DNA from 2 places in the Streptomyces sp. NPDC051738 genome. Region 1 is predicted to be linked to the other one. Evidence: riboswitches for the same ligand, from Rfam matches in the RefSeq annotation. Region 1 holds a riboswitch; the other holds the start of a gene.
What was found. A riboswitch is a leader RNA that binds a small molecule or an ion and turns the genes downstream of it on or off. The one in region 1 is predicted to bind ZMP and ZTP.
Positions count from the first base shown of each region.

Region 2: linked by a shared signal. The riboswitch ahead of ACIA8X_RS35470 (bifunctional 5,10-methylenetetrahydrofolate dehydrogenase/5,10-methenyltetrahydrofolate cyclohydrolase) and the one ahead of ACIA8X_RS24570 (glycine hydroxymethyltransferase) in region 1 are both predicted to bind ZMP and ZTP.

Region 1 covers NZ_JBITCM010000010.1:244,038-249,475, reverse strand. The annotation lists gene ACIA8X_RS24580 (hypothetical protein) at 1-288, shown strand, start outside; gene ACIA8X_RS24575 (hypothetical protein) at 772-1,449, shown strand; gene ACIA8X_RS24570 (glycine hydroxymethyltransferase) at 1,849-3,297, opposite strand; ZMP/ZTP riboswitch at 3,329-3,431, opposite strand; gene rocD (ornithine--oxo-acid transaminase) at 3,595-4,809, shown strand; gene ACIA8X_RS24560 (glutathionylspermidine synthase family protein) at 4,920-5,438, opposite strand, start outside.
Region 2 covers NZ_JBITCM010000018.1:223,207-228,644, reverse strand. The annotation lists gene ACIA8X_RS35480 (RNA polymerase sigma factor) at 1-179, shown strand, start outside; gene ACIA8X_RS35475 (CU044_5270 family protein) at 172-1,128, shown strand; gene ACIA8X_RS35470 (bifunctional 5,10-methylenetetrahydrofolate dehydrogenase/5,10-methenyltetrahydrofolate cyclohydrolase) at 1,129-1,977, opposite strand; ZMP/ZTP riboswitch at 2,001-2,084, opposite strand; gene ACIA8X_RS35465 (alanine--tRNA ligase-related protein) at 2,370-3,557, shown strand; gene ACIA8X_RS35460 (nuclear transport factor 2 family protein) at 3,635-4,000, opposite strand; gene ACIA8X_RS35455 (hypothetical protein) at 4,171-4,431, shown strand; gene ACIA8X_RS35450 (type III PLP-dependent enzyme) at 4,677-5,438, opposite strand, start outside.

The DNA of each region.
Region 1 (5,438 bases):
GAACCGCCGGAATGGATCTCCCTGGGCGCGGACACGGCGGACGGCGGCTCACCCGACCCGGCCCTGTGGTTCGCCCGGCCGCACCTGCTGACGTTCTGGCTGGTTGACGCGAGCGGGGAGCGCTACACGCGTGAGGAGCGCACCGCCGGGCCGACGTTGCTGTGGACCAGCAGGGCCGGGGCCGGGGGCGGGACCGTGACGCTGAGGCTGGAAGGGGTGGCGTCGGAGGAGCGGGCGGTGGAGATCGCGCGGTCGCTTGAGAGGGCGTCCGAGGTGTCATCGGGGTAGTGGGGAGACCCGCGAGATGGTCGGGAGGGGCCTTCGGAACTGCGGGTCTGAATCCCTCGGAACAGCCGGTCCGAACGCCTCCGAAGGGCCGGCCCGGAAGGCCGTCCCAGCAGCCGGCCAGGCGCCCGCCAAGCAGCCGTTCCGGGCCCGCCGAGCAGCCGGCCCGAGGTCCCCGAACAGCCGGTCCGGAAATAGTGGCGCCGGGGTGGGAACCCAGGCGGGTCGGGCGGTGTACCAGAAGTGACACGCGGCTCGGGGACGGGCCGCACGGGGATCGCTCGGCTGGGGGGTGCGGATGGGCGGACATGGGGGTTGGCCCGGGTAGGGCGCGCCGAGTTGCTCGTGGCCGTGGCCGCCGGGACTCGGTGAGCGGGAGGTCGAGGAGGTGGATGGGGGCTGATGAGACGTGGAGGGGGACTGATGGGGACACGAGGCCGAGGGCGGAGCAGTGGCCGGAAGGCACGGCCCACACTGCTCGTGCCGATGTCGACTGCGCTGGTCCTGTGCGGGCTGTCCGGGGTGGTGACAACCGCGGAGGCGGCACCGCCCCAGGGCAGGGACGTCCCGGACGTGGCCGTGATCGTCGCGGGCGGCACGGGACGGACGACGGCGTTGCACTCCGGCGAGCCGGCGTTCGCCCGGCTGTGGCAGCTGTTGCAGCCGACGTACGTCGGGACGGAGCGGGTGTCTGAAAACTGGGTCGAGGGGCGTCATCCGCCGATGCGGATCACGGTGGTCTGGGGGCTGACAGGAGTCGGTGGCTGGCCGCAGACGGACCGGCCTCCGGGAGGGGACGTGGCCATCCAGCGGCAGGACCAGCTGTTCGTGGCCCAGGACGGCACCCCATGGGTGCGGTCGGATCTCGCGCCGGAGGTGGAGGACGACGACATCCGCTGGCACCGGGCGCCGCGCTCGGTCTTCGAGCGGCTGGACCTGGGCGGGCTGCTCGGTGAGACGGAGGACGAGGTCGTCGAGAACGCTGCCACCGGGGCCTGGCCCGGCCTGGCTCTGGATGACGCCGGGTGGGCGATGGCGGGGTTGGCCGCCGGGTTCGCGACAGGCATCGGCGGCACGCTGCTGATACGCCGCGCGGCGGCCCGGCAGGGAGCCGGACCGCCGCGGGAGGAGCCACGACAGGTGTTGATCGACCTGGACCGGTGAGGGCTGCGGGGGCGTCGGCCGGGGTCAGGACCGTCGCTGCGGGGGCGTCGGCCGAGGTCGGAGACCGTCGCTCCAGGGCCCACGGCCGAAAGCCGCGCCCGTCGGCGTCGGGCCCTGGCCTCAGCCTCGGTGTCTGGCCTGAGCCTCGGCGTCTGACCTCAGCCCCGGCGTCTGACCTCAGCCTCGGCGGGCGGGCTCTGGGACCCGGCGGACACCTAGGCGTCAGCCCCCTGACCGAAGCCTCGGCGTCTGACCTCAGCCCCGGCGGCGGGCCTTAGCCTCGGCGGCGGGCCATAGCCTCGGCGGCGGGCCCTAGGCGTCAGTCCCTTGACCGGAGCCTCGGCGTCGGCCCTGCCCCCGGCGCAGACCTGGGTGTCGGCCCTGGCGTCGGCCTCGGCCTCAGCCCAGGTTGACCTCCGGGTACAGCGGGAAGCCGGCCACGAGGTCGGTGGCGCGGTGGGAGATCTCGTCGGCGATCTTCGGGTCGAGGACGTGAGCGGCCTTGGAGGGGGCGCCCGACTTGGTCGTGCCCGCCTCGGTGGTGGTGAGGACGCGGTCGATGAGGGCGGCGACCTCGTCCATCTCGGCGGTGCCCAGGCCACGGGTGGTCAGGGCGGGGGTGCCGATGCGGATGCCGGAGGTGTACCACGCGCCGTTGGGGTCGGCGGGGATGGAGTTGCGGTTGGTGACGATGCCGGAGTCGAGGAGCGCGGCCTCTGCCTGGCGGCCGGTGAGGCCGTAGGAGGAGGCGACGTCGATGAGGTTCAGGTGGTTGTCGGTGCCGCCGGTCACGAGGGTCGCGCCCCGGCGCATCAGGCCCTCGGCCAGCGCGCGGGAGTTGTCGACGATGCGCTGGGCGTAGTCCTGGAAGGAGGGCTGACGGGCCTCGGCCAGGGCGACGGCCTTGGCGGCCATGACGTGCGGGAGCGGGCCGCCGAGGACCATCGGGCAGCCGCGGTCGACCTGATCCTTGAGGGAGTCGTCGCACAGGACCATGCCGCCGCGCGGGCCGCGCAGCGACTTGTGGGTGGTGGTGGTGACGATCTGGGCGTGCGGGACCGGGTCGAAGTCGCCGGTGAGGACCTTGCCGGCGACGAGACCCGCGAAGTGGGCCATGTCGACCATGAGCGTGGCGCCGACCTCGTCGGCGATCTCGCGCATGATCCGGAAGTTCACGAGACGGGGGTATGCGGAGTAGCCGGCGACGATGATGAGCGGCTTGAACTCGCGGGCGGAGGCACGCAGGGCGTCGTAGTCGATGAGGCCGGTGGCCGGGTCGGTGCCGTAGGAGCGCTGGTCGAACATCTTGCCGGAGATGTTCGGGCGGAAGCCGTGGGTGAGGTGGCCACCGGCGTCCAGGGACATGCCGAGCATGCGCTGGTTGCCGAAGGCGCGGCGCAGTTCCGCCCAGTCGGCCTCGGAGAGGTCGTTGACCTGGCGGACGCCCGCCTTCTCCAGGGCGGGGGTCTCGACGCGGGCGGCGAGGACGGCCCAGAAGGCGACGAGGTTGGCGTCGATGCCGGAGTGCGGCTGGACGTAGGCGTGGCGGGCGCCGAAGAGCTCCTTGGCGTGCTCGGCGGCGAGGGACTCGACGGTGTCGACGTTGCGACAGCCGGCGTAGAAGCGGCGACCGACGGTGCCCTCGGCGTACTTGTCGCTGAACCAGTTGCCCATCGCCAGGAGGGTGGCCGGGGAGGCGTAGTTCTCGGAGGCGATCAGCTTGAGCATCTCGCGCTGGTCGGCGACCTCCTGGCCGATGGCGTCGGCCACGCGCGGCTCGACGGCGCGGATCACGTCGAGGGCGGCACGGAAGGCGGTGGACTCGGTGGAGAGGGGCTCGGCAGACATGGGGACCTCCGGACGTGGTGTGCAGCGTTCACGGTACGGCCCAGGCGCACGGCACTCGGTGCTGGACAACAGGGTCCAGTGGGCCGCTCCCCGATGGTCGGTCCCATCCCAGCGCGCCAGTCACGGCCCGTCGATCAGCCTACCGGGCGCGCCGACGGAGCACGGTCCCGCGTCCACCATCCGAGCAACGATAGGAAGGGGCCGCGAAACACTCGATAAGCCAGAAAATGGACAGTGGCCACGAGCCTCGTGACCGGCGGAGCGCGAGCCCTCGTGGTGGCGGAAACGGAGAGCCCCGTGAGTACGTCGAGCACCACCGAATCCCTGATCGCCGCGGCCGACGCGCACAGCGCGCACACCTATCACCCGTTGCCGGTCGTGGTGGCGACGGCGGACGGGGCGTGGATGACGGATGTGGAAGGGCGGCGGTATCTGGATCTGCTGGCCGGGTATTCGGCGCTCAATTTCGGGCACGGCAACCGGCGGATCGTGGAGGCGGCGAAGGCGCAGTTGGAGCGGGTGACGCTGACGTCGCGGGCGTTTCATCACGACCGGTTCGCGGCGTTCTGCGAGCAGCTCGCCGAGCTGTGCGGGATGGAGATGGTGCTGCCGATGAACACGGGGACGGAGGCCGTGGAGACGGCGGTGAAGACCGCGCGGAAGTGGGGGTACCGGGTCAAGGGGGTGCCGGCGGAGATGGCGAAGGTCGTGGTCGCGGGGAACAACTTCCACGGCCGTACGACGACGGTCATCAGCTTCTCCACCGACCCGGAGGCGCGGGCGGACTTCGGGCCGTACACGCCGGGATTCGAGATCGTGCCGTACGGGGACCTGACGGCGATGCGGGAGGCGTTGACGGAGAACACGGTGGCCGTGTTGCTGGAGCCGATCCAGGGCGAGGCGGGGGTTCTCGTCCCTCCGGCGGGCTATCTGCCGGCGGTGCGGGAACTGACGCGGGAGCGGAACGTGCTGTTCGTGGCGGACGAGATCCAGTCGGGTCTTGGGCGCACGGGGCGTACCTTCGCGTGCGAGCACGAGGGTGTGGTGCCGGATGTGTATGTCCTTGGGAAGGCGCTCGGGGGCGGGATCGTGCCGGTGTCGGCGGTGGTGTCCAGCGCCTCGGTGCTCGGCGTGTTCCGGCCCGGGGAGCACGGGTCGACGTTCGGCGGGAATCCACTGGCCTGTGCGGTGGCGCTGGAGGTGATCGCGATGCTGCGGACGGGCGAGTTCCAGGCGCGGGCGGCGGAGCTGGGCGGGCATCTGCACCGGGAGCTGGGGGCGTTGACCGGGACCGGGAGGGTGACGGCGGTGCGCGGGCGTGGGCTGTGGGCGGGGATCGACATCGCCCGGGCGTACGGCACCGGACGGGAGGTGTCCGAGAAGCTGATGGAGCGGGGTGTGCTGGTGAAGGACACCCGTGGGCAAACCATCCGTATCGCGCCGCCCTTGGTGATCGGGAAGGAGGATCTGGACTGGGGGCTCGCCCAGTTGCGGGACGTACTCGGGGTGTGAGCCGGCCGGGAGTGCGTGACCCATGCCGGGGATGTCGACGACCTGGGCGCCATGGATTGCCTGGACCAGATGGTGGACGGGCGGAAGGGTGCGCCTTCCCTGTACGGCCGTTACAGGATCACGTGGGGCAGGAAGCGGGCGTACTCGTCCGTGATCAGGCCGGACGACTCTCGGATGCCGAGGCCCGCCGCCTCGTCCTCGACGACCCACGCGCCGAGGACGACGTGGTTGCCGTCGAAGGCGGGGAGGGGCGCCAACTGCTGGTAGCAGCAGGGCTCTTCGCGCACGGTCGGCTCGGCGCCGGGTTCGTGGATCGTCACGCCGGCGCCCTCCCGGCCCAGCAGGGGCTTGGCGACGTAGCCGGTCGTGCTCGCCAGCTCCCGGGGTCCGTCGAGGTAGGCGGGGAGGAGGTTCGGGTGGTCCGGGTAGAGCTCCCAGAGGATGGCGAGGAGGGCCTTGTTGCTGAGGAGCATCTTCCAGGCCGGTTCGATCCAGAGGGTCGTGCCCGTGCCGCCGCCGTTGTCGAGGGTGTCCAGGACATGGTCGGAGAAGCGGTCGGTGGTGAGCCACTCCCACGGGTAGAGCTTGAAGCAGCTGCGGATGAAGCGGAGTTGGGTGTCGACGAAGCG
Region 2 (5,438 bases), on a different contig from region 1:
ACCAGGAGGTACTGCGGCTGACGGCGTGGGAGGAACTCGGCGTCGAGGAACTGGCCGTCGCCCTCGGCTGCGGCAGACGGGCCGCGTCGATGCGGCTGCACCGCGCCCGGCGCCGACTGAGAGCCGAGATCGACCGAGTGTGCCCCGCGACCGCGCCGAAGGAACGAAACCATGGCTGACGAACTCGAACTGCTGCGCCGAGCCAACCCGGTACCGGTCGACGGACCCCACTTCGGCGAGGGCCCTTTGGACCACCACGCCGAGCGCCACCTCAACCGGCTGATGCGGCAGCCGACGTCGCGCCGCCCGCGGCTGGCCTGGGGCCTGGCCGCCACGGCCGTCGTAGGCGCGCTCGTGTCGGCTCTGCTGTTCACCGGCCAGACGACCGCCCCGGCGGTGGCCGCACCCCGCCCGCTGCTCGTGCAGGCCGACTCCACCCCCGTATCCCTGAAAACCCTGGCCGAGCGGGCACAGGCGGCCGCGGCCGACGGTTCGCCGAAGCTGCGCAAGGGCACGCACGTGCAGTCGTGGAGCATCGGTATGAGCGACAACAAGCCGCCGATCACGCTTCCCGAGGAGCGCATCGTGCGCTGGAACGCCGACGACAGCCATACCGAGATCGTCGTGGCGACCGACCCGCGCCACCCCGGCCGGCCCGTCCTCGGCGAGGAAGGGAAACTCGTCGAGGACGGCCATGTCCTCAGCGAGCAGACCTACCCGCCCAGTTGGAGCGACGCCCCGCCGCAGTCGCCGCCTCCGACCGACGTCGCCCACCTGCGCGCCTACCTGCAGGAGGCCGCGTACAGCAAGACCCCGCTGAACACCCGCGAACTCCTCGACGCCGTCGCGTCGCTGCTCGGCACCTGGACCCTCGGCGCCCGCGAGTCGGCGACGGTGGCGCGGCTCCTCGCGGAGACGGAGGGGCTCCGGCCGCTCGGGCAGGTCACGGACCGGCTCGGACGGCGTGGACTGGCGTACGTGTACGACCTGTCCGCCACCCGCGAGATGCTGATCATGGACCCGGCCACCGGCGCCGTACTCGGGCTGGAGACCACCTTCACGAAGGCGGACCCGAAGTACGGCGTCAAGGCCGGCGACGTGATGTCGTACAGCGCCTGGATGCGCTGATCACACCCCGAGCTGCCGGGTGGCGGCGTCCACGGTCTGCTCCAGCAGCGTGGCGATCGTCATCGGACCGACACCGCCCGGCACCGGCGTGATGAGGGAGGCCCGCTCGACGGCGGAGTCGAAGTCGACGTCGCCGACGTTCCCGGGGTTGTACCCGGCGTCGATCACCACGGCGCCGGGCTTGAGGTCCTGCCCCTTGATCAGCCTGGGCCGCCCGACGGCCGCGACGACGATGTCCGCCTCGCGGACGGCCGCCGACAGATCCGTCGTACGGGAGTGGCAGTACGTCACCGTCGCGTCGCGCGCGAGCAGCAGCATGCCCGCCGGCTTGCCGAGGATCGCGCTGCGGCCGACGACCACGGCACGGCTGCCGGCCGGGTCGACGCCGTACTCGTCGAGCAGCCGCATGATCCCGCCGGGCGTGCAGGACACGAATCCCGGCAGCCCGAAGCTCATCGTGGCGAACGAGGCGAAGGTGACCCCGTCGACGTCCTTCTCCGGCGCGATCGCCTCGAACGCGGCCCGCTCGTCGATGTGCGGGCCCATCGGGTGCTGGAGCAGGATGCCGTGTACACCGGGATCGGCCGACAAGTCACGCAGGGTGCAGACGAGTTGCCCGGTGGTGGTGTCGGCGGGCAGCGGCACATGGCGGGACGTGATCCCGGCCTTGCGGCACCGGTTCTGCTTCATACGGACGTACGTGACGGACGCGGGATCCTCGCCGACCAGTACGGTCGCGAGGCAGGGCGCGGTGCCGGTGCGTTCGGTGAGGTCGGCGGCGCGTTTGGTGGTCTCCTCGACGATGCGCCGGGCGAGCGCGGTGCCGTCCATGAGCCGGGCCTGAGTCATGATCCACTCCTGGGCTGGGGTGTCCGGTTCGCCCAGGCGCACGGCATCGACTCTGCGAGGCCGCTCCCCGGTGGTGCTCCACCTCAGCGCCAGTCACGGCCCACGGCCACCTTAACGGAGGTTGTTCGAGTCGACGGAGACGGTTCGGGGCTCGGGGCTCGGGGCCGGAGAAAACCGGGCGACGGTTCGGACGCCCACTGTTACCGTCGATTCCATGAAGGGCATCGGGCATACCCACACCGCAGCCGCGCGAGCGACCAGCTCCCCGGCTGCCGACGCCTGATCCCACTCCTCCCGGCGGCCGGAAACGGACCGTCGGTGTACGCCTTCCCCTTCATGGCCGAAGCTGTTCCGCGGTTCTTTCCGGTCCCCACGACCCGAAGGAATCCGCGATGACCACTCCGCCGAGCACCGATCACATCGTCCGCACCTTCACCGACTTCTTCCGCGAACGCGGACACGAGCTGATCACCGGCAGCACCCTGCTGCCGCTGCCGACCGACCCGGTGCTGTTCACCACCTCGGGCATGCACCCGCTCACCCCCTACCTGGAAGGCCGCCGCCCGCATCCACAGGGACGGCGGCTGGTCAACGTCCAGCGCTGTCTGCGCACCAGTGACCTCGACGAGGTCGGTGACCCGACCCATCTGACGATGTTCGAGATGCTCGGTTCCTGGTCCTTGGGCGACTACGACCATTCACAGAGCCTGCGTTGGGGCTACGAGCTGCTGCGCGACGGCTTCGGTGTCCTGCCGGAGCGGATGTACGTCACTGTCTTCGGGGGAGGCGAGGAGGTCGGCCCGGACAGTGAATCGCTCGACACCTGGCGGGAGTTGGGGCTGCCCGTCGAGCCGACCCGGGACGAGAACTGGTGGTCCCACGGCCCCGTCGGCCTCTGCGGCCCCGATTCGGAGATCTTCCTGTGGACCGGTGACCCGGACACCCCACCGCAGGGCACCCCCACCGCCGACCCCAGGTGGGTCGAGGTCTGGAACCACGTCAGTATGCGCTACCGACGCCACGAGGACGGCAGCCTCCAGCCCCTCCAACAGCCCAGCGTCGACACGGGAATGGGTCTGGAGCGACTCGTGACGGTTCTGCAGGGCCACGACTCCGTGTACGACAGTGACCTGTTCGAGCCCTGGATGAGGCTGCTTCCGCCGCTGTGGAATCCGGACGGACCGTCCCCCCGACTCGTCTGTGACCACCTGCGGTCCGGGATCGTCGTCATCGGCGACGGCGTACGGCCCTCCAACACCGGACGCGGCTACGTCCTGCGCCGGCTGATCCGCCGTGCCCTCACCACGCTGTGGCGCGGCGACCCCTCGCGCACCCTTGTCGACCTGCCCGAGGAGGTCCTGAGTCACACGCTGGACCACTTCCGCCAGTCCTGCGGAACGGGTCCGGTGCGCGAGGTGCTGCTGGACGAGGAACGGCGGTTCGGCAGGCTCCTTGAGCGGGGGCGTCGGGTGCTCGGCAGGCCGGAGTTCGAGGGCCCGTTGAGCGACGACGACTACCACTACCTGCATGACACCCACGGACTCCCGCGCGACCTCGTCACGACGCTGAGGACTCCCTGACGATGAAGAAGGTCCAGGTCGGTCACCAGCCGACCTGGACCTTCGACCGCTCCCTTCCCGAACGTCTGGTGCTTCGGTTACTCGTCCCACGCCTCGATCAGGATCTGGCGGGATATCTTGCCGTCGCGCAGCGTGATCATCGACTCGGACAGGACACGCACCCCGTCCGCGTACTCGCAGGACTCGCTGTAGGCGGCACGGTCCCCCTGGATGACGCATCCCTCCAGCTTGTGCGTCATGTCGCGGCTGTAGACGTCGCCGAGCATCGCGGCGATCTCGTGACGGCCGTGCAGCACCTTGGGGTGGCTGGGCTGGGCGTTGCGGTTCACGACGCGCAGTTCCGCGTCGTCCGTGTACAGAGAAAGGAGAGTGTCCGGGGTCTGTCCTTCTATGCCCCGGCGCAGTGTGTCGGTGTCGAACGTGGGAAATGCGGCGGTGCCCATGGTGACCTCCTCCGAGGCCCGCGGCAGGATGAGGGACGACCGGGAGGGCCTCTTCTCCGAGACTCCTCCGCCCCGCCGGACTCGGCAAGCGCGCCCGGTGCGCTGGGCCTGACGGGTGAGCCCCGCGGGGCGGCCGTGTCCGGCGGCGGGCCGCCCGCGTTGCGCAAAGCATGATCTCAACACGACGTATCGCAGCCGCCGTTGGTCTGGCCGCCGGCATCACCGGGCTCGCCGCCCCGCTGGCGAACGCGCAGCCCGTGGACACCCGGAACGCCGGCACCCCGCTGAACCCGATCACCACGCTGGACTCGCTGGCCACGACCGGCATCCCCGCCCAGCACCAGCACCGCGTCCCGCGGGTCTCCCAGCAGCTGGGCCACCTCGACCGCATCGACGCCCTGAACCCGGCGCAGCTGGGGCACCTGCGCTAGGCGCTCCGCTGGCTGCGTCGATGTGCGGCTTCGCCGCGCGGCCGCGACAGGCAGTCGATCGGCTGCGGCGCCATCGTGGCTGGTCGCGCCCCGCGGCGGAGCCGCACATCGACACAGCCCCGCGCCCCTTGGGCGCGGCCGAACCGCAGTCGATTTCGCCAGAGGTGATTGGACCACCGACACACGAAAGGGCCGCCCGGATCGTGCCGGGCGGCCCTTCGTGTGTGCCGAGAGTGATGCGACCGTTACTCGGTGGTGTCGGTCGGCGCCGACAGGAAGTGGAAGCCCGGCCTGGGGTGCATCAGGAAGTCGTGGTGGGAGATGTTCCACGCATAGGCGCCCGCCAGTGAGAACAGCACCCGGTCGCCGGCCCGGAGCCCGGCCGCGGGCACCCGGCGGGCCAGCACGTCCTTCGGTGTGCACAGCTGACCGGCCAGCGTGACCCGGTCGCCGGCCGCCGCGGGCCGCGGCCAGGGGTGGGGCCAGGCGTCGACCGGTAGCACGGAACAGGGCTGGTCGTGGCCTTTTGTCGCCGGGGTCCGTAGATGGTGGGTGCCGCCCCGGACGACGGCGAACTCCTCGCCGTGGCTGTGCTTCACGTCCAGTACCTCGGTGGCGTACCAGCCGCAGTACGCCGTGAGCGCCCGGCCCGGCTCGATGCGCAGGGTCAGCCCCGGGTGCGCCTCGGTCAGCCGGGCCAGCCCTTCGCCGTACGCGGCCCAGTCGAAGCGGCGCTCCGGGTCGCCGTAGTCGACGTGCATGCCGCCGCCGACGTTCACCTCGGCGAGAGGGACGCCCAGGCCGGTGGCCCAGGCCACGATCGACTCGGCCACCGCGACCTGCTCGGCCGCCTCCAGACCGCTGGCCAAGTGGGCGTGAATGCCCCGTAGTTCGAGCTGGGGGTACGTCCCGTCCGTGAGGGCACGCACGATCTCGACGGCCTGCGCCGGGTCCGTCCCGAACGGCGTCGGACGACCCCCCATCGCCAGCGAGCTGCCCGCCAACGA